2 regions of the Janthinobacterium sp. SUN137 genome follow, and region 1 is predicted to be linked to the other one. Evidence: predicted binding sites of a transcription regulator. Region 1 holds the regulator's gene; the other holds the start of a gene.
The links. The regulator FliA, encoded in region 1, starts transcription of late flagellar genes. The targets are predictions, from matches to a motif close to CTAAAGTTTNNNNNNNNNNNGCCGNTA.

Region 1 (14,565 bases):
CGCGCCGCTCTCGGGTGCGGGCCAGTACACGAGCGCCAGCGCTGCCGCGATGGCGGCGGCGATGGCCATGCCGGTGAATTTGACGTTCATGGTGAGGAAGCGCGTGGATGGGAAATGCACGTTACCACAGGCGCGCGGCAGCGGGCCGCACGCCTCCGCACGCTCAGCCGCCGGCCTTTTTCGGCTGGTGGCCCAGCTTGACCAGCGCGGCCAGGATGGCGTCGACATGGTCGCCCTGCACTTCGATCACGCCATCCTTGACGGTGCCGCCCGAGCCGCACTGCGTGCGCAACTGCTTGCCCAGCAGGGCCAGCGCGACGGCGTCCAGCGGCAAGCCCTTGACCACGGTGACGCTCTTGCCGCCACGACCCTTGGTCTGGCGCGAGACGCGCACCACGCCATCGCCCGCAGGCGCAGCCTTCGCTTGCGCCTTGCACGCGCACTGCGCCAGCGGCTGGCGGCAGGCGGGACACATGCGGCCCGTTTCAGTGGAATAGACGAGACCGCCCAGGGAGCTGCTTTTCATGAGGAAACGATAAAAGAGGAAGAAAGCGCGATTGTACCAAGCGGCAGCCCGCAGTTGACGAGCGTCAATTGGCCGGCGCAGGCGCCACGGGCGCCGTCGGCACTTCCGTCACCGTTTCGGGGATGCCCGACAAAATCGTCACGGCGACCCGGCGGTTGCGCGCGCGCCCTTCCGGCGTGGCGTTCGGCGCCACGGGGATATTGTCCGCGTGGCCGACGGCCGTCAGGCGCGACGCCTTGACGCCGCTGGCGATGAACAGGCGCACCACGGCGCTGGCGCGCGCAGCCGACAATTCCCAGTTCGAGGCAAAGGTCGAATTACTGATCGGCTGCACATCCGTATGCCCTTCCACCTGCACGTCGTGCGTGTCGTCCTTGAGCAGCACGGCCACGGCGCGCAAGGCCTGGTCCGATTCGGCCGTCAAGCCCGCCGCACCCGGATCGAACAGCACGCTGGCATTGATTTCCACGCTCACGCCGCGGCTCGTCTGCGTGACCCGCACCTTGCCTTCCTTGACCAGCGGCGCCAGGGTCGACGTCAGGTCCTGCGCCAGGCGCGTCATGTGTTCGCGCTCGCGGCGGATGGCTTCCGTGCGGCGTTTCAGGGCGGGGTTCGGCAACGGGATCGCCTGCGGCGCTTCCATGATGATGGGCGGCGCGCCCTTTTCCAGGCTGAAGGCCTGGCCGATGGCGTTCTGGAAGACGCGGTATTTGCCTTCGTTGACTTGCGAAATCGCATACATGACGACGAAGAAGGCGAACAGCAGGGTGATGAAGTCGGCGTACGAGATCAGCCAGCGGTCCTGGTTGTCCGGTTCCTCGTCATACTTCCTGCGCGCGCGCCGCATCATGGTCAATGCTCGTGCAAGAGGCTGGACACGCGCTCTTCGATGATGCGCGTGTGGTCGCCCGTGGCGATGTCGTACAGCACGGCGGCCGTGATTTCATATTGCACCACGCGGCGCGAGACGATGGCCTTGAGTTTATTGGCCACCGGCAGGAACAGCAGATTGGCCAGGCCCACGCCATAGATGGTCGAGACGAACGCCACGGCGATGCCGCCGCCCAGCTTGCTGGGGTCGGTGAGGTTTTCCATCACGTGGATCAGGCCCAGCACGGCGCCCAGGATGCCGATGGTGGGCGAATAGCCGGCCGCCGATTCCCACACCTTGACGGCCTGGCGCTCGGCCATTTCGTAGGCGGAGATTTCCACGTCGAGCAGCTGGCGCAGCTTGTCGGGCGCGATGCCGTCGACGATCATGCGCAAACCCTTGGCGTTGAAGCGGTCGGCCGTGTTTTCCATCAGGCGTTCGAGCGCCAGCGGGCCGTCGCGGCGCGCCGTCAGGCTCCATTGCCCGATGTCGCGCGCCAGCGCGGCGCGCGTGTCGGACGGCGGCAGGAAGACCCAGCGCAGCATTTCCAGGCCGCGGACAAAAGTGCGCAGCCGCGTCTGCAGCAGCACGGCGCCGAAGGTGCCGACGATGACGATGGCAAAGGCGGCCGGCTGCAGCAGGGAGGCCATCTTGCCGCCTTCCAGTGCCTGGCCGACCAGCAGGCCCGCCAGCGCCAGCGCCAGCCCGATTACGCTGGACCAGTCCACGCCAGCTCCCTCAAGGTTGCGCGCAGGCGCGCGACGGCCTGGGTATGCAGCTGCGAGACGCGCGATTCGGATACGCCCATCACCGCGCCGATCTCCTTCAGGTTCAGCTCTTCTTCGTAATACAGGCCCATGAGTATTTTCTCGCGTGGCGGCAGCGCGTCGATGGCATCGATCACGGATTGCCGGAAATCGGTATCGAGCAGGGAACGCAAGGGGTCGCTGTCCTCGTCCACGCAGTGGCGGTCGAGGAAGCTGTCATTGCCGTCCGGGTCATGAAAGTCTTCGTAGTACACGAGCTGGTGGCCGCCGCCGTCGCCCAGCATTTCCTGGTAGTCGGCCAGCGACATTTTCAGCAGCTTCGCCACTTCCGACTCGGTCGGCGGATGGCCGAGGCGCTGCTGCAGGGTGCTCATCGCCTCTTCGATCTTGCGCATGTTCTGGCGCATGCTGCGCGGCAGCCAGTCGCTGGTGCGCAATTCGTCGAGCATGGCGCCGCGGATGCGCAGCACGGCATACGTCTCGAACTGCGCGCCATGCGTCTCTTCATAGCGCGTAATGGCATCGAGCAGGCCGATCATGCCGGCCTGGATCAGGTCATCGACCTCGACCGAAGGCGGCAATTTCGCCTTCATATGGTGCGCCAGACGCTTCACCAGCGGAATATGCTCCGTCAGCAAATAGTCCTTGTTCGATTTCCCTTTGACCGTGTACATAGGCTGCTTATTGTTTTCTCATCTTATCTGGTGCTGCGGTTCGATTCAGGCGCTGAACTGGTGCGGGCTCCCCGTCTGGTACAAGGTGCCGCCAAGCACCGGCGCCGCCGAACGGGCCAGCCGCTCGGCCAGTCCGCGAAACGCCACCGACGCTCCCGCCAGCGGAAACGCATCGACCACGCTGCGGCCCAGCCGCGCCGCGCGGTGCAGATACTCGTCGGCAGGCACGGAACCCATCGAAGTCAGCTTCACGGCCAGGTAGCGGCTCGCCGCCTGCGCCATATTATCGTATACCACTTTTGCTTCGGATTCGGAAGCGCCGGTGACGAGAATGCCGAACGGACGGCGTCCCAGTTCCTGGCTCAGGCGCTTGATCAGGCAGTACGCCGCCTTGATCGAGGTGGCGCTGGTCGAGACTTGCACGACGATATCCGACGACGCCATCAGCGGCACGGGGAAGCACGCGCCCTCGTCCGCCACGACGCCGTCGACCAGCACGATGCCGCTCTGGCGCGCCAGCACGTCGAACGTCTTGCCCAGGCGGCGCAGTTCATCCTCGCCCGCATAATCCATGCTGTCCATCAAATGGTTGCGCGCGCCGAGGCTGGCCACGCCGAAACCTTGCGGCACCTGGTGGATGACCTGGTTCAAGCCGCACTGCTGGCGCGCCACGTCGCGCAGGCTGGCGCCGTGCGCCAGTCCCAGGCGCGATGCCACGCCATCGCTGCCGCCGCTGGCGTCGAGCAGCAGCACGTCATTGCCGCCGTAGACGAGCGACGCGCCCAGGTTGACCAGCATGGCGCCCTTGTCGTCCTGCGGCGTGGCCGAGAGGAACGTCATGACGCGCGGCTGCGGGCCGGCCAGCATGCGGCGCAAGCCTTCGGCCTGGTCGAAATCGAAATTAGCCAAGGTGCACCCCGCGCGCTTCATTGTTGCGGGCAGCCGCCTGCGCCATCAGGAGCGGCAGTTCGGCGTCGGAAAACTGCGTCGCCGCCGCATCACGCTTGAGCTTGAAGGCACGGTCGATCAGGTAGCCGCGGTCGGCCAGGTACAGGTCTTCCGGCACGCGCTGGCCGTTCGACACATAAAACAGGTTCAGCTTCTGGCGGATCACCACGTCGAGCACATTGCCGATCGAGGCCGCTTCATCGAGCTTGGTCATGATGCAGCCGGCCAGGCCGCTGCCCTGATACGCGCGCACCACTTCGTTCAACGTTTCCTGCGTGGCCGTGGAGTTCAGGCACAGCAGGCGCTTCACGTCGGCGCCGGCGCCCGACAGCATGGCCACCTGTTCCGTCACCATCTGGTCGCGCTGGCTCACGCCCACCGTATCGATCAGCACCGTGTGCTTGTTCTTCAATTCTTTCAGGGCGATGCGCAAGTCCGCCTCGTCCTTCACCGAATGCACCATCACGCCGAGGATCTTGCCGTAGATGCGCAACTGTTCATGCGCGCCGATACGGTAGGCATCCGTGGTGATCAGGGCCAGCTTTTCCGGGCCGTGGCGCATCACGCAGCGGGCCGCCAGCTTGGCCGTGCTGGTGGTCTTGCCGACGCCGGTCGGGCCCACCAGGGCAAACACGCCGCCCTGCTCCAGCATGGCGTCTTCATTGGCCACAGTATTCAGGTTACGACTCAGGACCGTCTTGATCCAGCGCATGCTTTGCGCGCCGTCGAGGCCGGCCGGCAGCTTGTCGATCAGGTAGCGCGCCAGGCTGGCCGAGAAGCCGGCCGCCAGCATTTCGCGCAGCACGACGGCTTTTTGCGGCTCGCGCTGCTGCGTCGACCCCCACGAGATTTCCGCCAGCTGGGTTTCCATCATGCCGCGCATGGCGCGGATTTCATTCATCATGCCGCTCATCTCGGCGGCGGCGTTTTCCTTGACGTGCGCCAGCGCGCTGGCCATCATCTGCTGCATGCGGGCCATGTCCACTGGCTCGGAGGCAGCCTGGCGCGGCGCGGCAGGACGTGGCGCAGCCGGGCGCTGGGCCGGGGCGGCCGGACGCTGCGACGTGGCGAACTGGGTCTGCAACTGGGGACGGGGCTGGGCCATTTCGGACGCGGCCGGCGGCGAGGCCAGCGAAGCGGCATCGTCATTGGCCAGCGCGAGGATTTCCACCACGCCATCGGCCTGGCGGTTCGACAGGATCACGGCGTCGGGGCCCAGCGCTTCGCGCACCTTGCGCAGCGCATCGCGCGACGAGGCGCCCGTAAATTTCTTCACATTCATGACCGGCCTCCCAGGGCGGGGGTGGCGCAATATTGGCTGAACTGTGTGACCATCGTCGACTCCTGTTGCTTGAGTGCTGTCTTCCACATGGACACAGATCACCCGGACAGTTTCCATTATTAGCGATGCTTACAGGAAATGATCGAAGGAACAGGACGGGAAAGTACCCGTTATTCAGTTTGCCGAGAGGAAATTGATGTTTATTTGACCAAAGACAAGGGCTGGGGTCAGACCCGGCGGGTCTGACCCCGGTACTAATGCTGCCAACTATTGTGCCCCCACCAGCGCCGTGACGCGGATGGTCTTGGTTTCCGGCACTTCCGCATGCGACAGCACTTTGAGCTGCGGCAAGGCGCGGCGCAGGAAGCGCGACAGCAAGGCGCGCAGCGGTGCCGGCACCAGCAGCACGGGCGTCAGGCCCAGCGCTTCCTGTTGCTGGGCAGCCAGGCCCGCCTGGTGCGCGATGGTGTCGGCCAGGCCCGGCTCGATGCCGGCGCCGTCGCCGCCATTGCCCATCGCCTGCATCAGCAGCCGCTCCAGGCGGCTGTCGAGGGTCATCACGGACAGTTCGGCCGAGCCGGGGAACAGTTGCTGCACGATGGCGCGGCCCAGGGCCACGCGCACCAGCGCCGTCAGGTCGTTCGGGTCTTGCGTGCTGACCGTATGCTCGGCCAGGGTTTCGATGATGGTGCGCATGTCGCGGATGTGCACGCCCTCGGCCAGCAGGTTCTGCAGCACCTTTTGCAAGGTCGACAGGGACAGCATCTTCGGCACCAGGTCTTCCACCAGGCGCGGCGACTCCTTGCCCAGGTGGTCGAGCAGCGATTGCACTTCCGCGCGGCCCAGCAGCTCGGAAGCGTGCGAGGTGATCAGGTGGTTCAGGTGCGTGGCCACCACCGTCCCCGCGTCGACCACCGTATAGCCCATCGATTGGGCCTGGTCGCGCAGGCTGGCGTCGATCCAGGTGGCGGGCAGGCCGAAGGCGGGGTCGTTCGTGGCCAGGCCGGGCAAGGTGCCGCTGGCCATGCCGGGATTAATCGCCAGGAACTGGCCGTTGAACGCTTCGCCCACGCCCACTTCCACGCCCTTGAGGGTGATGCGGTAGGCGGACGGTTTCAATTCCAGGTTGTCGCGGATATGCACGGGCGGCGCCAGGAAACCCACTTCCTGGGCAAATTTCTTGCGGATGCCCTTGATGCGTTTGAGCAATTCGCCGCCCTGCGTCTTGTCGACCAGGGGGATCAAACGGTAGCCCACTTCCAGGCCCAGGGTATCGACGGGCATGATGTCTTGCCAGCTGGCTTCTTCCTGCTCGGGCGCCACGGTTGCTTGCGGCACTTCGGCCGGCTTTTCGGCCGCCGCCTTTTCCTGCGTGCGCTTCTTGCTGATCAGATAGGCGGAGCCGGCCAGCAACGAGGCCAGCAGGATGAAGACCATGTTCGGCATGCCGGGAATCAAGCCCATGCCGCCGATGATGCCGGCGGTAATATAGAGCACTTGCGGTTTCGCAAACAATTGCCCCACCAGTTGGGTGCCGATGTCCTGTTCGCTGGCCACGCGCGAGACGACGATACCGGCCGCCGTGGAAATGATCAGCGAAGGAATCTGCGCCACCAGGCCGTCACCGATGGCCAGCAAGGTGTAGTTCTTGAGCGCATCGGCAAAGCCCATGTCGTGCTGCAGCAAGCCCACCAGCAAGCCGCCGACGATATTGATGACGGTGACCATGATGCCGGCGATGGCGTCGCCGCGCACGTATTTGCTGGCGCCGTCCATGGCGCCGTAGAATTCCGCTTCCTGCGCCACTTCCGTGCGGCGGCGGCGCGCCTCGTCTTCGCCGATCAGGCCGGCGTTCAGGTCGGCATCGATGGCCATCTGTTTACCAGGCATGGCGTCCAGCGCGAAACGGGCGCCCACCTCGGCGATACGGCCCGCACCCTTGGTCACGACGGTAAAGTTGATGATCGTCAAAATGATAAACACGACGATACCGACCGTGTAGTTGCCGCCAATCAAGAAGTGACCGAACGCCTCGATCACCTTACCGGCCGCGTCGGCGCCCGTATGGCCTTCCGTCAACACCACGCGCGTGGACGCCACGTTCAGCGACAGGCGCAGCATGGTCGACACGAGCAGGATGGTCGGGAACGCCATGAAGTCGAGCGGCTTGACCGTGTACAGCGCCGTCAGCAGCACGATGATGGACAGCGCGATATTAAAACTGAAGAAGATGTCGAGGATAAAGGCCGGCAACGGCAGCACCATCATCGCCAGCAGCATGATGATGATGATCGGCGCGGCGACGCCCTTGCTGGCGCTGCCTTTCAATCCGCTGAGCCAGGCTGGCATGGTCAGGCCGTTCATGGTGTGCTTCCTTTATTCTTGTCTGCCGCGTCTGCCGCGGGTTTGGTCTGCGACGCGGGGTCGAGCGGGTCGAGCTCGGGCGGCACGTCGAGTTTCTTCGGCTTGTCGGGACGCTCGCCCTGGCCCTTGCCATAGCTGCGCAGCTGGAACACGTAGGCCAGCACTTCGGCCACGGCGCCGTACAGCGCCTCGGGAATCTCGTCGCCGATGTCCGTGTGCTTGTACAGCGCGCGCGCCAGGGCCGGCGCTTCCAGGATGGCGACCTTGTGTTCGCCGGCCAGTTCGCGGATCTTCGCCGCCACCTCGTCGACGCCCTTGGCCACCACCTGCGGCGCGCCGCGCGAATTCTCGCCATACTTCAGGGCCACCGCGTAGTGGGTAGGGTTGGTCACCACCACGTCGGCCGTCGGCACGTCGGCCATCATGCGGCGGCGCGACATTTCATGCTGCATCTGGCGGATCTTCGCCTTGATCTGCGGATTACCGTCCGATTCCTTCGACTCTTGCTTGACTTCCTGCAAGGACATTTTCATCTTGTTGGCGTAATGCCACATCTGGTACGGACCGTCAATGGCGGCGATCAAGCCCAGCGCGCCGACGATCAACAGGAAAGCCGTGATCAAGAGGCTGATCAGATGGGCCGAACCGGCGCGCAGGGATTCCACCGACAAGCCCAGCACGGCGTCCTTTTGATGCTGCATCACCATCCAGGCGACGACGCCCACGACGAGGGTCTTGGCGATGGCCTTGAGCAATTCCACCAGCGCATTCTTCGAAAACATGTTGCCCAGGCCGCGAATCGGGTTGAGCTTGCCAAAATTGGGTGTAAACGCCTTGGAACTGAACAGCCAGCCGCCCACCAGCACGGGCGAAGCCAGGGCGACGAGCATGATGGCCAGCGCGTACGGCAGGCACGTCAGCAGGACCGAACCCACGTCGTAGCCGATGCGCAACATCATCGCGTCGGGATTGAGTATCTGTTCCCGGTCCAGGGTCAGCCCGGACACCATGACGGCCGTCAACCGCCGCACGATGGCGTCGCCAGCAAACCACAGGCAGCAGCCGGACGCCATCAACACAGTGAACGTTGCCACTTCACGCGATCGCGGAACGTCGCCTTCCTCACGCGCCTGCTCGAGGCGCTTCGGTGACGCGGCTTCGGTCTTTTCTGCGTCGCTGTCTTCCGACATCAATCAACTCCGGTGAAGTCCTGCAGCCTGGCTAGGCGCAATACGGACTGGGCATGTGGCATTATCGGTTCAATTACCGCAACGCCATCAAGGGAAAAGGAGGGCGAATCCCCTGCTTTTCCTTTGCTCCCCAGTAACCTTAGCGGGACTTGCGCGCTTCAGCCTGTTTCACCGTCTGTTCAATCGCGCCAAACAGGGACTTGCCGTCATCGCCCAGCATTTCCAGGCGAAGCACGTCGCCGAACAGCAAATACGGCGTGCCGGCGACGCCATCGGCGATCATCTCCTGGTTACGTCGCTCAAAAATACTGGAAAATCCCTTCTTGACTTCCTTGTTGGCGACCCCGCCCGCGCTGACCACGCTGCCGGCGCGCGCGTTGCGCGTCTGGCACAGGTGGGCGAGCAATTGCGGGTAATTGAACGCCATGTCGGCGCCCGCGTGGGGCTGGCCCGTCAACTTGCCGTTCAGGCTGCAGCGCAGCGCGTAATGCACCTTGCCGCCGCGCCAGGCGTCACCCAGCTCGTCGGGCGTGATGGCGACAGGGGAGCACGCCATGGCGGGTTTCGCCTGCAGGAAACCATAACCACTCGCCTGCTCGTCCGGCGCCAGGTTGCGCAGGGTGATGTCGTTGACCAGCATCAACAGCTTGATGTTCAGGTGCGCCTGGTCGGGTGTCGACCCCATGGCCACGTCGTCCGTGATGGCGGCGATGCCCGCCTCGTAGTCGATGCCCCACTGCTCATGCGCCAGCACGATCTCGTCCTGGGCGCCCAGGAAATCGTCGCTGGCGCCCTGGTACAGGCGCGGCGCATCGCGCAGATTGGCGGGCGCCTCGCTGCCCGCCGCCTTGCAGGCCCGCTCGATCTGCTGCAGGTAGGCTGCGCCGGCCACGCGCAAGCTGCTGCGCGGCAAGGGCGCCATGCAGTTGGCGGGATCGAATTCGAAGGCGCGATGGCCGCGGCCGCTATTGATGGTCTGGTACAGCAAATCGAGCTGGGGCGCGATGAAACTCCAGTCGTCGAGCGCCTTTTGCAGGGTCGAGGCGATGCCATCGGCCAGATGGGCCGTTTTCAGGTCGCGCGAGACGACAGCCAGCTGGCCGTCGCGCGTGCCATCCTTCAGGGTAGCTAATTTCATGTGCGGGAAACTTCGTCAAATGCAGGCAATGGAGACTAAAGACGCCAAAAAGCCGGGATATCCCCGGCTTTGGCGGTCAGGAAGGGGCTAGGCCAGGAGCGCGATCTGCTCGGGCGTGAGGTAGCACCACTCGCCTTCGGCGATGCCCAGCGATTCCAGGGTCAGGCTGCCGATGGCGGAACGGTGCAGCGCGCTGCAATGGTTGCCGGCGGCGGCCAGCATGCGCTTGACCTGGTGGTACTTGCCCTGTTCCAGCACGATTTCCAGCTGGTGCTCGCCGCGCTTGACGCAGACGAGGGCCGCCAGCGGGGCCGGCTCGTCGTGCAATTGCACGCCGGCCAGCAGCAGGGCCACCAGCTCATCCGTCACGGGCTCTTGCGTGGTGGCCTGGTAAATCTTCGGAACGTGGCGCTTCGGCGACGATTGTGCATGGATAAACGGGCCATCGTCGGACATCAGCAGCATGCCGGTCGTATCGTGGTCGAGCCGGCCGACGGGCTGGACTTCGCGCCAGGTGAATTGTTCCGGCAGCAGGGTCAGCACGCCAGGATGATGGCTGGGCTTGCGCGAGCATTCGAAGTTGGCGGGCTTGTTCAGCGCCAGGTACAGGTGCGCGCGATACACCCACTCTTCTTCGAACACGTGCAGCACCAGGCCTTCGGTCTCGACGGTGGTGCGGTAATTGGTCTGGGTGACGCCATCGATGACGACATCGCCATCCTCGATGAGGGAACGACAATATTTACGGGTGCCAAAACCCTGCGATTGCAGGATGCGGTCTAGGGATAATTTACTCATGGGCGTGACTTTACCAGAAGCGGCTGGCAGCGTGAAGCGGCGGCGCCTGGCGTCCGCGCGGCGGCCCAGGCGGCACGAAACCATGGTGCACGCAGAAATACCAAAAAGAACAAGGTGAGATTTGGCGAGAAATGGTTGATTCCTTTGAGAAATATCAAGCGCTCGGAATATCGCGTTGATAGACTGAAACTTCGTTAGGAATCCGCCTAACGAGGTTTAGGAATAATAACTAGGCAACGACTGACAAGGACATCGTATGGAGCATACCGATACCATCGCCTTACAAGGCAACATCGCCGACATGCGCCTGCGCATCGCCGCAGAACAGGCGGCCATGCACAAGGTCAGACTCGGCGTGGCGCGCTGGAGCACCGCCCCTGCGCCGCAGGATGCGGACGCGCCGCCATCGCCGGCAAGCCAGACGCGCTGGCATGCCGAGGCGCAATGTCATTTCATGTGCTGGCTGGAACTGGGCGGTTTTGCGCACGCGGATGCGCAGGCCGACAACGCGACCGCGCCCGTCATGGCGGACATGCCGTCCGACATCGGCAGCAACGTTGACGCCGGTGCAACAGCAGCCAGGGAAACCAGCGCCGCTCCCCTGCCCCTGCACTGCAACGGCTGCGCCGTCTGAGCGCGGCCCATCCGACCAGCCATGCCACGCCCTCGCATGCCTGCCTTGCCAGCACGCCCAACCCCATCCAGCGACACCGGACCATCGAGCATGAACGACGCACAAAAGGAAACGGCGGCATTGCGCCGCCGTTCCCAAGCCCCATCGGGACTTTAGTGAGGAATGTAAATTCACTCAAAACCACATCTGCGATGCGGCGAGTAGTTCCAAGACCTGCCAATCAAGTTAGTACTGACAACATAGTTGATATATCGCCCCTCCTTGAAAAGAACTACGCTTTCACTATAGCCCAAGCAGCCCTATTTTCAAGCCAATTTACCACCTTATTGAAAATCATTCTCGACTGGCTTGCCTGCCTGCCAAGAGTGATATCCTCAGCGCAACGCCGGTTGCGACTGCTGCACGGCCGCCTTCATGGCGCCCGCACCCATGGCGGCGCCAAACTTTTTGAGCACCCGTTCCGGCAAGCCTTCATGCTGCGTGTAGTCGACGATGTCTTCCGCCTTGACGACGTCGCGCGCCACGCTGTCGACCGTGCCGAAATCGTCGGCCAGGCCCATTTCCACGGCTTTCGCGCCCGTCCAGTACAAGCCGGAAAAGGTATCGGCCGTTTCCTTCAGGCGCTTGCCCCGTCCCGCGCGCACCACGTCGATGAATTGCTGGTGGATTTCATTGAGCATGCCTTGCGCATACGCCTTGTGTTTTTCCGTCAGGGGGCTGAACGGGTCCATGAAGCCCTTGTTCTCGCCCGCCGTCAGCAGGCGGCGCTCGACGCCCACCTTTTCCATCACGCCCGTAAAGCCGAAGCCATCCATCAGCACGCCGATGGAACCGACCACGCTGGCCTTGTTGACGTAGATGCGGTCGGCGGCGGCGGCGATGTAATAGCCGCCCGAGGCGCACATTTCATCGACCACCACATATAAAGGCTTGTCCGGATAGCCCTTGCGCAGGCGTTGCATCTCGTCGACGATCATGCCGGCCTGCACGGGACTGCCGCCCGGACTATTAATATGCAGCACCACGGCCACGGAACCGGCATCGGAAAACGCCTTGTCCAGCGCGGGGATGACGACGGCGGCCGAGCCGCTGCCTTCGGACTCGATGGCGCCGCTGATGTCGATCAGGGCCGTGTGGCGGCCCAGGGTTTCGCTGTCGTCGGCCGTGTTGTAGTCATAAAACACCCACAGGGCGAACAGCACGATCAGCAAGCCGAAGACCTTGAAAAAGATGCTCCAGCGGCGGTGCGCGCGTTGCTCTTGCAAAGTGGCAAATACCAGCTTTTCCAGCACTTCGCGCTCCCAGTGTCCCGCAGGGGCGCCGTGGCCGGCGGCTGGCGCGCTACTGTCCAGCTTGTCATTCGTGTTATCGCTCATGGTTCACTTTGCGTAAATTACAGAAGGCCTGCCCCGGCCTCAGGCCGGCAGCGGCTGGACATACTCGTCGGGTTGCCAGTACAGCTGGCCATCGCGTTCGGCCACGGCGATCGGGCGCAAGCGCCCGCCCTTGCAGGGACCGCCCGCACAGTAGCCGCTTTCCGGCACATAGATGGCGCCATGCGTCGAACACATCAGGTACAAGCCGCTGGACTCGAAAAACTCGCCTTCCGCCCAGTCCAGCTCGATCGGCACGTGGGCGCAGCGGTTCAGGTAGCCATACGCCTTGCCGCCATGGCGCACGACAAAGCCCGTGGTGGTTTCACCGCCGGCCGAGACGGGAAAGCGCACGCCCTTGCCGCCATCGGCCACGGCGTCGGCGGCACAGATGAAAACGTCGACAACATCGTTCATCATGCGTGCTCGCTCAGCCATTGATGCAGCTCGGCCACCGTGGCGGCCGAATACAGGGGATTGCAAGCTTGCAACTGTGCCACCGGATGCGCTCCATACTCTACGGCAATACCGGCCGCGCCTGCATTGCTTGCCATCAACAAATCATGACTGGTGTCGCCGATCATCACGGTGCGGCGCATATCCTGCCCCAGTTCCCGCGTCAGCTCCTGCAGCATGGCTGGATGGGGCTTGGAAAAGGTTTCATCGGCGCAACGCGTCGCATCGAACAGGGACAGCAGCTTGACGGCATTCAAGGAGCGGTTCAGGCCGACGCGGCTCTTGCCCGTGGCGACGGCGAGGAAATACGCTTGCTGCGACAGTTCCTGCAGCATCTCGTAGACGCCAGGAAACAAAGCCAGCTCATGGTCGCGCGACAGATAGTGATAACGGTAGCGTTCCGCCATGCGCGCATGGTATTTCGGCTCCACGTCGGGCATCACCAGCTGCATGGCTTCCTGCAAGCCCAGGCCGATCACGTGCGAAGCGAGCAACTCGGTGGGAATTGGCAAGCCCAGGTCTTTGGCCGACGCCTGGATGCACTTGACGATGGTCGAGGTACTGTCTATCAGGGTACCGTCCCAATCGAAGACGATCAGATCAAATTGCTTTCTTGCCATGTTTCCCGACGGCATAGCCGCCGGCTCCTTGAGAATGAATGCTGGCGACGACTACCTTGTGGGTAGTGTCGCGCGCACGGTGGATATTTAGCGTGCGGCAACGGCCAATGGTTTGCCCAAGCTTACCAAGAAACGCTCGCATTCGGCAGCCAGCGGCGCGTTCAAGGTCATCGTCTTGCCCGTTTCCGGATGCGTGAACGTGATCTGGTGCGCGTGCAGGAACATGCGTTTCAGGGCGCCGCGCGTGCTGTCGGCTTTCAACAGGGCACGGTTGAGGGCAAAGTCGCCATATTTATCGTCGCCGGCGATGGGGAAACCGGACGAAGACAGGTGCACGCGGATCTGGTGCGTGCGTCCCGTCTTCAATTCCGCTTCCAGCAAGGCGAAGTTGTGATATTTATGCAACAGTGAAAACACCGTGTGCGACGCCAGGCCGTCGGCCTGCACGGCCACCCGGCGCTCGCCTTCGGCCGTCGTATATTTGTGCAAGGGCAACTTGATATGCTGGCGCGCATTCTTCCAGTCGCCGGCCACCAGCACCAGGTAACGCTTGTCCGTGACGCCGTCGCGCATCTGTTCATGCAGATTCGTCAACGCGGAACGTTTCTTTGCCAGCAACAACAAGCCGGACGTGTCGCGGTCCAGGCGGTGCACCAGCTCCAAAAACTTGGCGTCGGGGCGCGAAGCGCGCAATTGCTCGATCACGCCGAACGACACGCCCGAGCCGCCATGCACGGCCACGCCGGCCGGCTTGTCGATGACGAGCAGCTGCGCATCTTCGAAGATGATCTTGAATTCGGCGGCCGGCGCGCCCGTGGCGGCCTTTTCGGCCACGCGCACGGGTGGAATGCGCACCACGTCGCCGGCGGCGAGACGGTACAGCTGATCGATACGGCCTTTATTAACCCGCACTTCTCCCGATCG
Region 2 (14,565 bases), on a different contig from region 1:
TGTTTGGCACGGCATGGCTGCTGGCACCACGCGGATGGCCGCACCGCTGGGCGGGCATGCTGGGCTGGCTGCCGCTGCTGACGGCCTTGCCGTCCAGCCCGCCACCTGGCCAGATGTGGGTCACGGCCTTTGACGTGGGACAAGGCATGGCCGTGCTGGTGGAAACCCACGGCCACCGCCTGCTGTACGACACGGGTCCCGCCTACAGTCTCGATGCCGATGGCGCCAGCCGGGTCATCGTGCCTTACTTGCGCGCGCGCGGCATCGCCAGGCTGGACGGCGTGATCATTTCCCACAGCGACCTCGATCACGCGGGCGGCGCCGTATCCTTGCTGGAAAACGTGCAAGTCGGCTGGCTGGCCTCGTCCCTGTTCGACGGCCACCCGGCCGTCGAGGCACGGCGCCAAGCCCGGCTCCCGCATCTGCATTGCGTGGCGGGCCAGAGCTGGACCTGGGAAGGCGTGCATTTCGCCATGCTGCACCCGCTGCCCGCCAGTCACATGGACATCAGCTTGACGCCGAACGCCCGCAGCTGCACCGTGAAAATCACGGCGGGCAAGCACTCGATTCTGCTGGCCGGCGACATCGAAGCGGCGCAGGAAGCGCAATTGCTGGCGCGCTCGATGGAGGGCGAACTGGCGGCCGACGTGCTGCTGGCGCCGCACCACGGTAGCGGCACGTCTTCCACTCCGGCGTTTTTGAGCGCCGTGCATCCGACCCTGGCCATTTTCCAGGTGGGGCACAGAAACCGCTATAAACATCCGAAGGCGCAGGTGTATGCGCGCTATGGCGACATGGGCATTACCCGCTTGCGCACGGATGTGGAGGGGGCGGTGGTGCTGGCGTTTGGGGACAATATTGATGTGACGCAGTACCGCGCCAGCCGGCCGCGGTACTGGCATGGTATGTGAGTGGAATTAATGACTGGAGTCTTCTAAAACGTACTGTATGGCTTGTATAAATTCACAGTTTTAGGAGTTATTTTTTCGTCGGAATGCTTGGGCGGGCATTGTTGGTAGGTGTATTTTTGCAATATTTTTTGATAATTCTCATCCCTGCGCGCTATTGAATACACATAGGGAGATTTATGTTGCCCTTGTCAAAAAGTTGGATTTTTCCCTAACAATAAATTATCTATCTGTCGCATGCTTAATTTCTTTTTATGGTTCTTCATCAGTGAATTTTTCAATATGAGGCATCTAATGAAAAATTTTGCATAGCTTTCTTCGCAATTTTTGTATTCAAACTTTCTCCCGGTGCTCGAGGTAAATTTACTTATATTTTTTCGTGAATATTTGTCATATATGGGGTAGAGATCGGGTAGATGAAAATGCAGGTATTTTGACGAAAGCGAAACCTTTCCTATCTCCGCTGCTTGGCTGAGTACGCGTGAAAGATAGGCGTGCGGGGCCAATATTTTAGAGATGGCATTCAGATCGACGCTGGAAAATTCCAGAGAGATTGGAAGTTTTACCATCCTGGCTTCATTGATGAGAGCATCAAGTTCGCCATCCTTGATTATTTTTGAAATGGCCGTTGAAAATATGATATTGCTCTTCTTTTCTTTTTTCGAGGTCCGTTCTAGTGCTGCAGCATAAGTGCGTCCAATAATGGATAGCTTTGCATAGATAACACCAATATCAGTATGTTTCGGGGATTTTTTGCACATCTCATATAAAACATTGTTCAGGTAGTCATCTTTTTGAGGTGACGTGGCCTGGGCTATCATCGCATTGATAATATCCGAACTGTATTTTTTCATTGACGGCATAAGATTTATTATTTATTTAAATATTAATGCTATCAATATTGTTGATTTTCTGCAAGATTTTTTATGGGGAACTTAATGGTTGTACATGCGGTACACGTATTTCACGAAGAACTGACTGCTATTAAAAAGCAATAGTGGTGAAATGTCGCTATATCTGCATGCAGCCGACGAAGCGTGCGATAGCATATGAAGTGAAGAGTTTTTTTTGCACGCCTATTTTGAAAATAGACATCACGTTACGCGCTCATCCGGTATCTCCATCCCCCTTTTCTTTACATATTCGAGAAACAAACGCGCCCCCTTGGCCATGCGCGAGGTGCCGTACACGGCATGAATGCTGGGGTCCAGCTCCTTCGATGACGTCAGCCGGTACGCCGTGCAGACCCTGCGCAGGGTGCCGTTGGCCACGGCCGGTTCCGCCAGCCAGCTGGCCAGGCGCACGATGCCGGCGCCTTCCAAGGCCGCCTGGAAGGTGGCGATGCCGGAAGTGAAGCGGAAACGGGGCTGCACCTGGTAGCGCACGTTGCGTTCGCCGGAAACGAAATGCCAGTCGCGCAGGATGCGGGGGGCCGAATGCATGATGATGTCGTGGCCGGCCAGCTCTTCCGGTTCCCCGGGCGCACCCATGCGTTCTATATAGTCGGGCGAGGCGTACATGTAGCGGCGGTAATTCCACAGTGGGTAGCCGATCAGCTCGCTGGACTGGGGAAAGGCGCCGCGGATGGCGAAGTCCAGCTTTTCCTGGATAGGATCGATGGATTTATCGGAGAAATGGATGTCCACCGACACGTTCGGGTAGTCGCGCGAGAATTGCGCCACTACTTTCGGCAGAAAGCCCAGCGAGAGGATTTCCGGCGCCGACAGTCGTACCCAGCCTTGCGGCGAATTGCTCAATTCCGCCAATTGGTCTTCCGCCTCGGCCTGCGTTTCCAGCAAGTGCTTGGCCGACGCGTAATACGTTTCGCCAGCCGTCGTCAGGGTGAACTGCTTTTGCGTGCGCAGGATCAGCTCGGCGCCGATGGCGTCTTCGAGGAACTGGATGGCGCGCGTGACGGCCGACGGCGAGCGCCCCAGCATGCGCGCCGCGTGGATGAAGCTGCGCTTTTCCACCACGGTGCAAAAGGCGCGGATCTCCCACATCAGTTTCATCGACATCGCGTGACTCCCGGCAAAAGAGGCCAGTAGACCGCACGGGGCGCATTCCGTCAAGCGTTACGCCTGATTGCGTTTTCCGCAATATGAAGTTGCATCCGGAAAAATCCACGGCGCCTATACTGCCGCTGTCGCCCATTCCTTACTGCCTATCATGCTGACCATCTCGCTGCTGTGTTTATTTGCCTTCTTTGCCGGCCTGATCGATGCCGCCGTGGGCGGGGGCGGGCTGATACAGCTGCCGGCCCTGTTCAACCTGATGCCGAACATGGCCTCGACCTCCTTGCTGGGCACGAACAAGCTGGCGTCCGCCTGCGGCACCACGTTTGCCGCCCGCTCGTTTGTCGGCAAGGTGCACATCCCTTGGCTGCTGGTGCTGCCGGCCGTAGCCAGCGCCTTTGTCATGTCCTTCATCGGCGCGGCCGCCGTGTCGTATGTGCCGCAGCAGGTGGTGCGCCCCATGGTGCTGGTGTTGATCATCATCATGGCCATCTACACCTTCATCAAGAAGGATTTCGGCACGACGCGCGAAGCGCGCCCCATCGGGCCGCGCGAACGCATTCTCGCCATCGTCATCGGCGGCGCCATCGGCTTCTATGACGGCCTGTTCGGGCCGGGCACGGGCAGTTTCCTGATTTTCCTGTTCATCCGCGTCTTCGGCTTCGACTTCATCCTCGCTTCGGCCTGCTCGAAACTGGTGAATATCGCCACCAACGTGGCTGCGCTGGCCTTCTTCATTCCCGCCGGTCACGTGGTGTATGCCGTGGCTGCACCGATGGCTGTGTGCAACATCCTGGGCGCCCTGACGGGCACCTGGATCGCCGTGCGCCGCGGCGCCGCCTTCGTGCGCATCCTATTCCTCGTGCTGCTGGTGCTGCTGATCGTTAAATTGTCCTACGACATTTTCTTCAAGTAAGTTTCTGAACGACAACAAGCCATGAAAACCATCCAGGGCGTGCTGTGGGACAACGATGGCGTGCTGGTCAACACCGAGCAGCTGTTTTACGAAAGCAACCGCGACTTGCTCTTGCCCTACGGCATAGACCTGACGCCGAAGCAATTCTTTGACTGGTTCCTGGACAATAACTATGGCGCCTGGCATGTGCTGCTGGGGCAGGGCCATGAGATCGAGCTGGTCGAGCGCTTGCGGGCCGAGCGCACCGCGCTGTTCGCGCAGCGCCTGCGCCAGGCGCGCCAGCTGGCCATGCCCGGCATCGGGCAAGTGCTGGCGGCGCTGCGCCCGCACGTGGCCATGGGCGTGGTCACCAGTGCCTACGAGCAGCATTTCCGGATCAGCCATGCGGCCACGGGCTTGTTGCGCCACTTCGATTTCGTGCTCACGCGTGAAATGTATGGGGAAAGCAAGCCGGCGCCCGACGGCTACCAGCTGGGCTTGCAGCGCCTGGGCCTGGCCGCCGCCGACTGCGTGGCCGTGGAAGACTCGCCGCGCGGCTTGCGCGCCGCCAATGCGGCCGGACTGGAATGCATCGTCGTGCGCAATCCCATGAACCGTCACCACGCGTTCGACGATGCTTTTTGCGTCGTGGATTCCAACGCCGAGCTGGGCGAAGTGCTGGCGGCGTTCGTGCCCGGCATGGCCCATGCGCCCCGGCAATTAGAGTCCTTCCTCTGATACGTCTTGCCGGCATGCCATTACAATTGTTTATCGCATTCACCGGCACCGACCCACGATGACCCTCCCGCAACTGCACTTTGCCCATGCCAACAGTTATCCAGCCGGCACTTACCGCAAGCTGTTTGGCTTGCTGGGACAGCATTACACCGTGCAGGCGCTCGACATGCATGCGCACGATCCCGAATACCCCGTCAGCACGGGCTGGCCCGAGCTGGTGCGCGAGTATATCGACGACCTGGAGCGCCGCTACAGCGCGCCCGTGATCCTCGTCGGCCATTCGTTGGGCGGCATGCTCAGCGTCATGGTGGCCAAGCAGCGTCCCGACCTGGTGCGCTGCGTGGTCTTGCTCGATTCGCCCGTGGTGGCGGGCTGGCGCGCCTTGCTGGTGCGGCTGGCGCGCAACACGGCACTGGGCGAGCGTTACTCTCCCGCCCGTTTTTCCGCCCGGCGGCGCAAGCTGTGGCCCGATGCGCAAGCTGCGTATGAGCATTTTGCCGCCAAGGACATGTTCGCCATCTGGGCGCCGCAAGTCTTGCGCGATTACATCGACAGCGGCCTGGCGCCGCATCCGGACGGGGTGCAGCTGCGCTTTACGCGCGAAGTGGAGACGCAGGTCTACCGCAGCTTGCCGCACCACATCGGCGGTCTCGTTAAGGACGGATTTCCAGTGCCCATCGGTTTTATCGGCGGCACGGAATCGGTGGAATGCCGCCAGGCGGGCTTGACGGCCACGCGCAAGCTGGTCGGCAAATTTTTCCGCCAGGTGCCGGGCGGGCATCTGTTTCCCATGGAAAACCCGGAACTGACGGCGCAAGTGGTGCGCGAGATGATCACCTCGCTGTTGGCTAAACACTAGCCGACTGGCAAGGATTTTCAGCGGGCAAGGGCCAAAAGTGGCGGATTTTCGCGTAAAATCCTGCCATCCGGGCCACGCCTGCAGCAGGCGTGCGGCCCCAGCCATTCCGATATTCTAGAAAGATACCCCTGCGATGACGATTAAAAGCGATAAATGGATACGCCGCATGGCGGAAACAACGGGCATGATCGAGCCGTTCGAACCGGGCCAGGTCAAGGAACGCGACGGCAACCGCATCGTTTCCTACGGCACGTCCAGCTATGGCTATGACATCCGTTGCGCCGACGAGTTCAAGTTGTTCACCAACATCAATACCACCATCGTCGATCCGAAGGATTTCGACGCGAACAATTTCGTCGACGTGTCCGGCAAGGGCTATTGCATCATCCCGCCGAACTCGTTCGCGCTGGCCCGTACCGTCGAGTATTTCCGCATTCCCCGCAACGTGCTGACGATTTGCCTGGGCAAGAGCACCTATGCGCGCTGCGGCATCATCGTCAACGTCACCCCGTTCGAACCGGAGTGGGAAGGCTATGTGACCCTGGAGTTTTCCAACACGACACCGCTGCCGGCGAAAATCTATGCCAACGAAGGCGTGGCGCAAGTGCTGTTCTTCGAGTCAGATGAAGTGTGCGAAACGTCGTACAAGGACCGCGGCGGCAAGTACCAGGGCCAGGTCGGCGTAACCTTACCCAAGACCTGATTGCGGTGAAGGGAGGGGCGCCAGCCGTCTTTACCTGTCTTTACCTGTCTTTACACCTGCGGCACTACATCCGCGCCCATGCCTGCCGTTAACCTTGGTATCGAAACACTGAGGAGGCATCATGGTAGCGGCAATCGGTTCAGGCAGCGCGGTCAGCGCGGCCGGTAGCGCCAGTTCGGGCAGCAGTTCGCAGATCGCGGCGCTGCAAAAGCAGATCACGGCGGCGCAAAAGCAGTTGACGGAGTCGCAGAAGGGCGAGCAGACGGAGGCGTCGCAAAAGCTGCAACAGCAACTGGCGCAGCAAATCCAGGCCTTGCAGGCGCAAATTGCCCAGTTGCAAGCTGCCGCCGCGCAGAAGGCGGCGCAGCAAGATGCTCAGCCGGTCAGCAGCGCCGATACGGCGACGAGCCCGGCCAAATCGACCTCGTCCACCCTGGGCAGCATCATCGATACGCAGGCGTAACAGCATTCTCCGCGCGTAAAAGACGCCAGGCTCGCCGACAGGTCAGCCTGGCGTTTTGACGGGCAACAACATTTCCACGCACAGTCCGCCACCGCTGCGCAAGCTGGCCCCGATGCGGCCGCCATGGGCGTTGATGACGTGTTGGGCGATGGCCAGGCCCAGGCCATGGCCGTCCGTGCTGTGCTGGGTATTGGCGGCGCGGAAGAACGGTTCAAAAATGCGGGCCAGGTCGGCGCTGGCCACGCCGGGTCCCCGGTCCAGCACGGCGATGCGCAAGCAATCATGCTGGCGCGACAGCTCGACATCGACCGTGCCGCCGTCGGGGCTGTGCTTGACAGCATTGCGCACCACGTTTTCCACGGCGCGCGCCAGCAGCTCGGGCTGGCCCGTGACGCTGGCGTCGGCCATGGCCGCGTCGACCGTCAGGTCGATGCCCATCAGGCGCGCCCTGGCTTCATAGCGGGCGTCGTCCACGATGTCGTGCACGAGGTCGGCGATGCCGACGTCTTCGCTGTGTGCGTGCCCCGCGCCCGCTTGCACGGCGCCCGCTTCCAGCCGCGACAGGGTCAGCAGTTCACCGATCAGTTTATCCATGCGCTCGCTTTCGCGTTCGATGCGCTGCATCGAGGCGGCCATCTTTTCCGGCTGCTGGTGCGCCAGGCCGATGGCGGCCTGCAAGCGCGCCAGCGGCGAGCGCAGTTCATGCGAGACATCATGCAGCAAGCGCCTCTGGCTGTCCATGAGGCTGCGCAAACGGCCCGTCATGCGGTCGAAATCGCGTCCCAGGTCCGTCAATTCATCGCCGCGCTTGCCGCTGGCGTGAAAGCGCGGCGCCAGGTTGCCGTGCGAGGCGGCCTCGAACGCCTGGCGCAGGTCGCGGATGGGGCGCGCAAAATACCAGGCCAGCAAAAAGGCGAACAGCAGGCTGGCGGCGATGGCGGCGGCCAGGGGAATGAAGGTGCGGTAGGGGCTGTCCATGCGCGGGCCGGGCGGCATGCCGCGGCCGAATTCGCCGCGTGGCGGCGGGGCGCCCGCTTCGCTGGGGCGTGGACCGGGTCCCATGGCGCGCGGGCCGCTCAGGGTGACGGCGTTGAGCGTGTCGCGCGCGGCGCCCGCCTCGGCATTGCGGAAGCGTTCGGACGAGGGCAGGAACAGCAGGTAGCGCTTGCCGTCGCTGCCGGCCACGTCGCGCACGACGGGATGGGCCTGGCTTTGTTGCAGCATGGCGCGTGCCTTGGCCAGCATGGCGGGATGCACCGCGCGGCCCATCAATTCTTGCCCTTTGGTATCGACGGCAAACACGCGCATGCGTTCGAGTTTGCCCAGGAATTGCCGCAAGGCCTGGCTGCCGCCCGCTTCCACGGTGGCGCTGGCGGCCTCGATGATCATTTGCGCGGGCGGGCTGGTGTCGATGTCGAGGGCCCGTTCCTGCTGCGCGGCCCGGTTTTTCAGCCAGAAGGTGCCGCCGATGCCGATGGTGGCCGTCACTTGCGCCAGCATGATGCACAGAAAAAACTTCCAGAACAGACGGCCCACGCTTACTCCTTGATCAGCTGGTAGCCGAGACGGTACACGGTTTGCAGGCAGGAACGGCCATCGGCCAGGCTGCCCAGCTTGCGGCGCAGGCTGCTCAAGTGCACGTCGATATTGCGGTCGAAGCGGGCCATGGGCCGGCCCAGGCCCAGTTCGGACAGCTGATTCTTGCTCACGGGCTTGCCTGCATGGCGCACCAGCACTTCCAGCAGGTTGAATTCCGTGCTCGTCAGCTCCAGGTGCGCGCCGGCCCAGGCAACGCGGCGCTGCTCCGGCCACATCGTCAGTTGTCCCACGCTCAGCGGCGCCAGGCCCGACGTGTCCTGCGGTGCCGCTTGCGCACGGCGCAGGATGGCGCGGATGCGCGCCGTCAGCTCGCGCGGCGTGCACGGTTTTGTCACGTAATCGTCGGCGCCCAGCTCCAGGCCCACGATGCGGTCCGTATCGTCGCCGCGCGCCGTCAGCATCAGGATGGGCAGGTTGCTGCCGGCGCGGATGCGGCGCAGGGTTTCCAGGCCATTCATGCGCGGCATCATGACGTCGAGGATGGCGATGGCGTACAGGCCCGTCAGCGCCTCGGCCGCGCCGCTTTCGCCATCATGCACGGCGCGGGCGTCAAAACCTTCCTGCGTCAGGTATTCCTGGAACATGCCGACCAGTTCCACGTCGTCATCGATTAACAAAACCTTGCTCATGCCTGTGCTTTTTTCGGGTGAATATCGCCCGATGATAGCAGTCAAAGGGGGCCGTTCAGGGCGGTTTTACCCGCTTTTACATACGTCCGCTTACATTTGCGCACCTTCCTTTACACGCTTTTACGCCGCCCTAACGTTGCTTTACATGCCAGACGCCCACAATCAGGGCTGATCGCCACGAAAGGAAAGCCCGATGAAATACCTGAGTATTGCCGTATCCCTGTTGCTGCTGTCCGCCTGCAGCATGCCGCTGCTGGCGCTGGCTCAGCAAGAAGCTGCGCCGGACGGCCCGCCAGCGCGCGCCCTGGAAGGGCCGCCGCCCGGCCTGCTTCACGGACCCGGCGGACCTGGCGGACCCGGTGCGCCAGGCTTGCCGCCATTCCTGCGCGGCATCGACTTGAGCGAAGCGCAGCAAGACAAGATTTTCGCCGCCACCTACGCCCAGGCGCCCTTGCTGCGGGAACAGGAAAAGATCGCCTTCAAGGCCCATGCGCAGCTGCGCGCGCTGGCCGCCTCCAGCGCCTACGACGATGCGAAGGCCAGCGCGCTGGCCAGCACGGCGGCGCAAGCCATGGCGCAGATCAGCTTGCAGCAGGCACGGCTGGAGCAGCAATTGCTGGCCGTGCTGACGCCGGAACAGCGCAAGCAGGCGCAGCAGCGGGGCGACAGCCGCCCCGGCCCGCGCCGTCCCCAATAAGCACAGGAGAGTGAGATGAGCATCAGTGCCTTGAGTTCGACCAGCGCCGCCAGCCAGCTGAGCGCGTTCAGCCGCCTGGGCGGCGGCAGCAATACCGGCAGTACCAGCGGCGCGGGCGGCACGCGGCCGTCCAAACCCGACGATGGCGCATTTCTCGACGCTATTTCCAGCGCCTTGTCATCGATCGGCGTGACGGTCGATGCCAGCGATGGCGATAGCGCGACGGACGGCGCCAGCGCCGCCGGCAGCGGCGACGCGGGCCAGGCGCTGGGCGCCTTCCTGCACCAGCTGATGGGCAGCCTGCATGCGCAGAGCGGTGGCAGTGCCGGCGGGCAAGAAGAGGGGGCAGAGCCGCCTTCGGGGCCGCCACCCGGCGGTGGCGCGCGCGGCGGCCCCGGCAATATCGAGTCGGATTTGCAAAGCCTGCTGCAAAAACTCTCGTCATCCGGCAGCGATGGCAGCGACAGCGCGCAGAGCGCGGACAGCAGCGTGACGGACTTGCAGTCCAGCTTTGCCAGCCTGCTCAGCGCGCTGGGCGGCGATGAGGGCGGCACGAGCAGCAGCAAACTGAGCAGTTTCCTGCAGGCATTGTCGGGCAGCCTGGGCGCGGCGAGCGCGGGCGGCAGCCTGTCCGCCAGCGGCAACCTGGTCGATACAACGGCTTGAGCCATGGAACGCAAGCTCGCCATCGCTGCCAGGAAGGCGCTCGCGCAACGGGCCACGCAGGCGCTGTTCCTGTGCGCCAGCCTGAGCCCTGCCTTGGCGAGCTTGCCCTACTTGATGGAATATATATGGACTTACATGATCACGGTCTGGCATCCGACCTCGAAATGATGCGGCAACAGGCGGCCGAACGGCGCCAAGTCCTGCGCTGGCTGCTGGCGGGCGCCGCCACCTTGCCGTTGATGAGCTGCGGCGGCGGTTCGGACGCCGGCGGCACGGCCGCGAGCGGCGCCGTCACGGGCACGTCCGGCGGCGCCGGCAGCGTCACGATACCGGCCGCGGGCGCCTGCACGGTGATTCCCGAGGAAACGGGCGGGCCGTATCCGGCCGATGGCACGAACACGAATGGCGGCAGCATCATCAACGTGCTGAACCAGTCGGGCGTGGTGCGCAGCGATATCCGCGCCAGTTTCAATGGCGCCACGGGCGTGGCGGCAGGCGTGCCCTTGACCATCAATTTGCAGTTGCTCAACGCCAGCGGCGGCTGCGCCAGCCTGGCCGGCTACGCCGTGTATTTATGGCATTGCGACCGCGACGGTCTGTATTCGCTGTATTCGAGCGGCGTGACGGCGCAAAATTATTTGCGCGGCGTGCAGGAAACGGACAGCGCGGGCAAGCTGGCGTTCACGACCATCTTTCCCGGCTGCTACGCGGGACGCATGCCGCACGTGCATTTCGAGGTGTATCCCAGCCTGGCCAAGGCGGCCAGCGCCGCGAACCGCATCAAGACGTCGCAGTTCACGTTCCCGATGGCAACGCTGAACGAGGCTTACACGGCCAGCGGCTACACGGCCAGCGTGCGCAACCTGGCGCAGATCAGCTATGCCACCGACAATGTCTTTGCCGACGGCACCAGCTTGCAGATGGCGACGGTGACGGGCAATGCCACCGATGGTTATGTCGTCACCCTGACGGTGGCCGTGAACGGTTAAGTTGCCGTCATGAAACCCAGGTCGCGCCGGCTGAAGTTGCCGATGTTCGGGAACACGTCGGCCAGCTGGCCGTCTGCCACGCCGAACCATTTGGCCAGGGTGGCGCCATACTGGTCGACGGAGATGGTCGGCAGCAGGGAGCCGGAACCCACGTCCAGCTCATGGCCCAGGCCCGTGGCGGGGAAGGCGCCGTAGATGTCGCGGCCCTTCACGGCGCCGCCCACGACAAAGTGGTGCGCGCCCCAGCCGTGATCCGTGCCGTCGCCGTTGCTGCTGAAGGTGCGGCCGAAGTCCGACGCCGTAAACGTCGTCACCTGGCGCCGCACGTCGGCGCCTTGCAGGGTGGCCAGGGTCGCGTCGAAATACGCGAGCGCGTGCGCCAGGCGCGCCATCAGGTCGCCGTGCAATTCCTTCTGGCGGTCATGCGTGTCGAAGCTGCCCAGGGTCACATAGAACACTTGCCGTTTCGCCCCCAGGGGACCGCGCCCGCCGATGATGCGCGCCACCGTCTGCAATTGCACGGCCAGCTGGTTGACGCTGGACGCGCCCGTGTTCGGATTGATGTAGGGCGGCGGATTGGGCACGCCGCCCGCGCCGGCCGCCAGCATGGCGCCGCTCAGCACGCTCTGGCTGGAAATGGCGCGCTGCACCGTCGCCACGTGTTCTTGCTCCATCATGTCGTCGCCCGCCGTGCTGATGATGTCGCGCAAGGCGGTCTCGCCCTCGGTGGTGCCGAACAGGTAGCCGCCGCCGATATTGCGGATCGGCACGGCGCCTGCCTGGCCCACCTGGAACTGGCGCACCTGGCGCCCGCTGAGGAACAGCGCGTTTGACGCGGCCGAGATGGCCGTAAACGTCGCATTCGCGTTGCCCGTGCCGAGCAGGTCGCCCAGGCGTCCGCCCCAGCCGATGCTGGCGCCTTCCGGCAAGCCCGATTGCCAGGTCGATTGCTGGTCGTTATGCGAAAACAGTTTCGGCGGCAGCGCCACATTGCCCGCCTTGTATTGCGCCAGGGTCAGGGGCTGGATCAGGGTGCCCACATTGGCAACGATGGCGGCGCGGCCGCCGTCGAACAGGTCTTTCACGGGAGCGAGGGCGGGGTGCAGGGCAAAGCTGCGGCCCGTTTGCGCCGTGGCGGGCGTGATCGGCAGCACGCCGCCCGTTTCGCCGACGCCGGGCAGGTGGATCGAATCGTTGCTGCCCGTGTTGCGCAGGCGCAGGTATTCGCTCCACGATGGCGTGTCCGTGGCCAGCACCGTGTTGAAGGAATCGTTGCCGCCGGTCATGAACAGGCAGACGAGGGCCTTGTAGTCGTCGGCGGACTGGGCCGCAGCCTGGCCCATGGCGGCCAGGTTGAGGGCGAATGGCGTGGCCGCGCTGCCGGCCAGGCCCAGCATGGAGCCGAGGAAGCGGCGGCGCGAGAAGTGAGAGGTGATGGTCATGCTGCTTCCTTATTTTTGAACCAGGTATTCAGGCGAGGCCATGGCCAGGAAAATGGCCAGGTGCACGCGGTAGGTTTTTGCCGTCGTCACTTGCGCGGCATTGCTGCCGTTGGCGGCGGGAATCGCGATGCTCGTGACGGCCGCCAGGATCTTGCCGCGCAGCCGGGACGACATATTGCCGGACATTAACAGTAAGTTGACCCGGTCCAGCAAGGCGGCGGGCTGGTCGGCCAGGGCCACTTCGGCCGAGTAGTCGGCTTGCACGGCGCTGTTTTCCGCCACGCCGCCGCGGATGGCGTCCTGCATGAAGTTCAGGTAACCGGTGACGGATGGCTCCGATGTGATCTGCATTTCCGGCGCCACCAGGCCCGCCGTCGCCAGCGCCGAATTGGGCGGCACGTACGAGGGGCGGAAGTAGTTGAAGACGGATGGCGCGTTCATGGGATTCTGCCCCAGTCCCGACAGCGGATCGCTCAGGTAATAGATGCGGTACTGCAAGGCCGCATCCTTGGCGTGAAAGGCGCGCATCCAGTTGCCCAGACGCACAAGCGGTTCGCGCAATTTGCCCGTGCGCAGGCTGCTGCCGGCTGGCGCCAGCGCGTCGGGGTCGAGCAGCACGGCGCGGATCACGGCCTGCATGTCGCCGCGCACGCCCGAACCATTGTTGGCGAAGGCGGCCGCAACCCTGCCCACATAGGCCGGGCTGGGGTTGCTGGTCACCAGGCGCTGGATCAGCTGGCGGCCGAAGAAGGGGCCGGCATTCGGATGGTTGAACAGGGTGTCGAGGGCCAGCGCCATGTCCGCTTCACCGCCGGCGGCGCCCGCCGCGCTCACGCCCAGGAAACGCTTTTCGCTGGTGGAGTGGTACGCCGCATAGTTCTGCATCGGTTTCCAGTCGCGGTCCGGATCGGCCACGCTGCCAAAGAAACGGTTCGCGCCCTGGTCCGGGCCGGCCCAGCTCCAGCCCGTAAACACTTTCGCCAGGCCGCCCACATCGTCGCGCGTGTAGGTGTCGATGGGCTTGCCGCCGGACAATTTCAATGAACCATCCGCATTCAGCTGGTACAGGCCGATGGTAAACAGCTGCATCACTTCGCGCGCGAAATTCTCGTCGGGTGTACGCGTGGCCGATTCCTTCTGGTTGCGCAGGTGCGACAGGTACAGCCCCATCATCGGATGGGTGGCCACGCCCTGCAGCAGGGTGCGGAAGTTGCCGAACGCATGTTGCCCCAGCATATCGTAATAGCTGGCGACGCCCCGCGTTTGCGTCCATACGCTCTCGTTTTGCGTGGACACGACGAAGATTTCCGACAGGGCAAAGGCCACGCGCTGGCGCAACTGGTCGTCGCCGCGCACGGCTTGCTGCCAGAACGACTCGTAAAAGTCGTTCGGCACGGCCTTGGTGGCCGCCGCGCCCGCAACGGGATACTTGGCGTCGATATATTTGCGGTGCAAGGTTTGCGGCTTGGAAAACTGCGCGCGGAACCAGGCGTCGCTGTCGCTGGCGGCGAGGGCGTCGATGGCCGCCATGTCCGGCCCGAACGTGGCGCGGCCCAGGAAGCGCGACGCTTCCGCGCGCGTGAAGGTGGCGGTCTGGTTGGCCGGGGGCGTGGTCAGGGGCGGTGGCGGGATGGTGTCGCCCGGCTTGGTGCCGGGGTTGGCCGGATCGCCGGGGACCGTGGTGGTCGGCGGCACGACCGATATGTCCGGGTTATGGCTGGCGCCGGTCTTGCTGTCGCCGCCACCGCCGCAGGCGGCAAGCAGGCTGAGTAATGTGATGGCCAACAAACGGCGCAAGGTAGGGTCTATCATTTAGTTTCTTTCAGGCAATCAAATTCTGGCCCGTTAATTGTAGGGCTTGCCTACCAAAATCCTGTTTCCAATTAACTATTTACGTGTTGGCCACGTTTACTTTTATCGTCCGTTGGCGTGGTGTTGACGGTGTTTTTGGCGGGGTAGAGC

Region 2: a site for FliA is predicted at 6,183-6,209, ahead of O3298_RS10030 (FlxA-like family protein). Genes of this name have one in related genera too.

Annotation. Positions count from the first base shown of each region.
Region 1 is NZ_JAPWHZ010000001.1:770,143-784,707, forward strand. It holds gene O3298_RS03565 (hypothetical protein) at 1-90, opposite strand, end outside; gene O3298_RS03570 (translation initiation factor Sui1) at 164-526, opposite strand; gene motD (flagellar motor protein MotD) at 591-1,373, opposite strand; gene O3298_RS03580 (flagellar motor protein) at 1,379-2,125, opposite strand; gene O3298_RS03585 (RNA polymerase sigma factor FliA) at 2,107-2,838, opposite strand; gene O3298_RS03590 (antiactivator of flagellar biosynthesis FleN protein) at 2,884-3,747, opposite strand; gene flhF (flagellar biosynthesis protein FlhF) at 3,740-5,068, opposite strand; gene flhA (flagellar biosynthesis protein FlhA) at 5,336-7,432, opposite strand; gene flhB (flagellar biosynthesis protein FlhB) at 7,429-8,622, opposite strand; gene O3298_RS03610 (fumarylacetoacetate hydrolase family protein) at 8,762-9,760, opposite strand; gene O3298_RS03615 (pseudouridine synthase) at 9,848-10,558, opposite strand; gene O3298_RS03620 (hypothetical protein) at 10,815-11,192, shown strand; gene O3298_RS03625 (S49 family peptidase) at 11,567-12,568, opposite strand; gene O3298_RS03630 (Rieske 2Fe-2S domain-containing protein) at 12,608-12,985, opposite strand; gene O3298_RS03635 (HAD-IIIA family hydrolase) at 12,982-13,641, opposite strand; gene O3298_RS03640 (RluA family pseudouridine synthase) at 13,729-14,565, opposite strand, start outside.
Region 2 is NZ_JAPWHZ010000002.1:437,376-451,940, forward strand. It holds gene O3298_RS09995 (DNA internalization-related competence protein ComEC/Rec2) at 1-911, shown strand, start outside; gene O3298_RS10000 (hypothetical protein) at 1,100-1,771, opposite strand; gene O3298_RS10005 (LysR family transcriptional regulator) at 2,003-2,926, opposite strand; gene O3298_RS10010 (TSUP family transporter) at 3,078-3,839, shown strand; gene O3298_RS10015 (HAD family phosphatase) at 3,861-4,556, shown strand; gene O3298_RS10020 (alpha/beta fold hydrolase) at 4,615-5,415, shown strand; gene dcd (dCTP deaminase) at 5,549-6,118, shown strand; gene O3298_RS10030 (FlxA-like family protein) at 6,240-6,581, shown strand; gene O3298_RS10035 (ATP-binding protein) at 6,624-8,117, opposite strand; gene O3298_RS10040 (response regulator transcription factor) at 8,120-8,809, opposite strand; gene O3298_RS10045 (Spy/CpxP family protein refolding chaperone) at 9,003-9,506, shown strand; gene O3298_RS10050 (hypothetical protein) at 9,522-10,172, shown strand; gene O3298_RS10055 (hypothetical protein) at 10,176-10,340, shown strand; gene O3298_RS10060 (intradiol ring-cleavage dioxygenase) at 10,298-11,161, shown strand; gene O3298_RS10065 (DUF1501 domain-containing protein) at 11,158-12,603, opposite strand; gene O3298_RS10070 (DUF1800 family protein) at 12,613-14,415, opposite strand; gene O3298_RS10075 (hypothetical protein) at 14,518-14,565, opposite strand, start outside.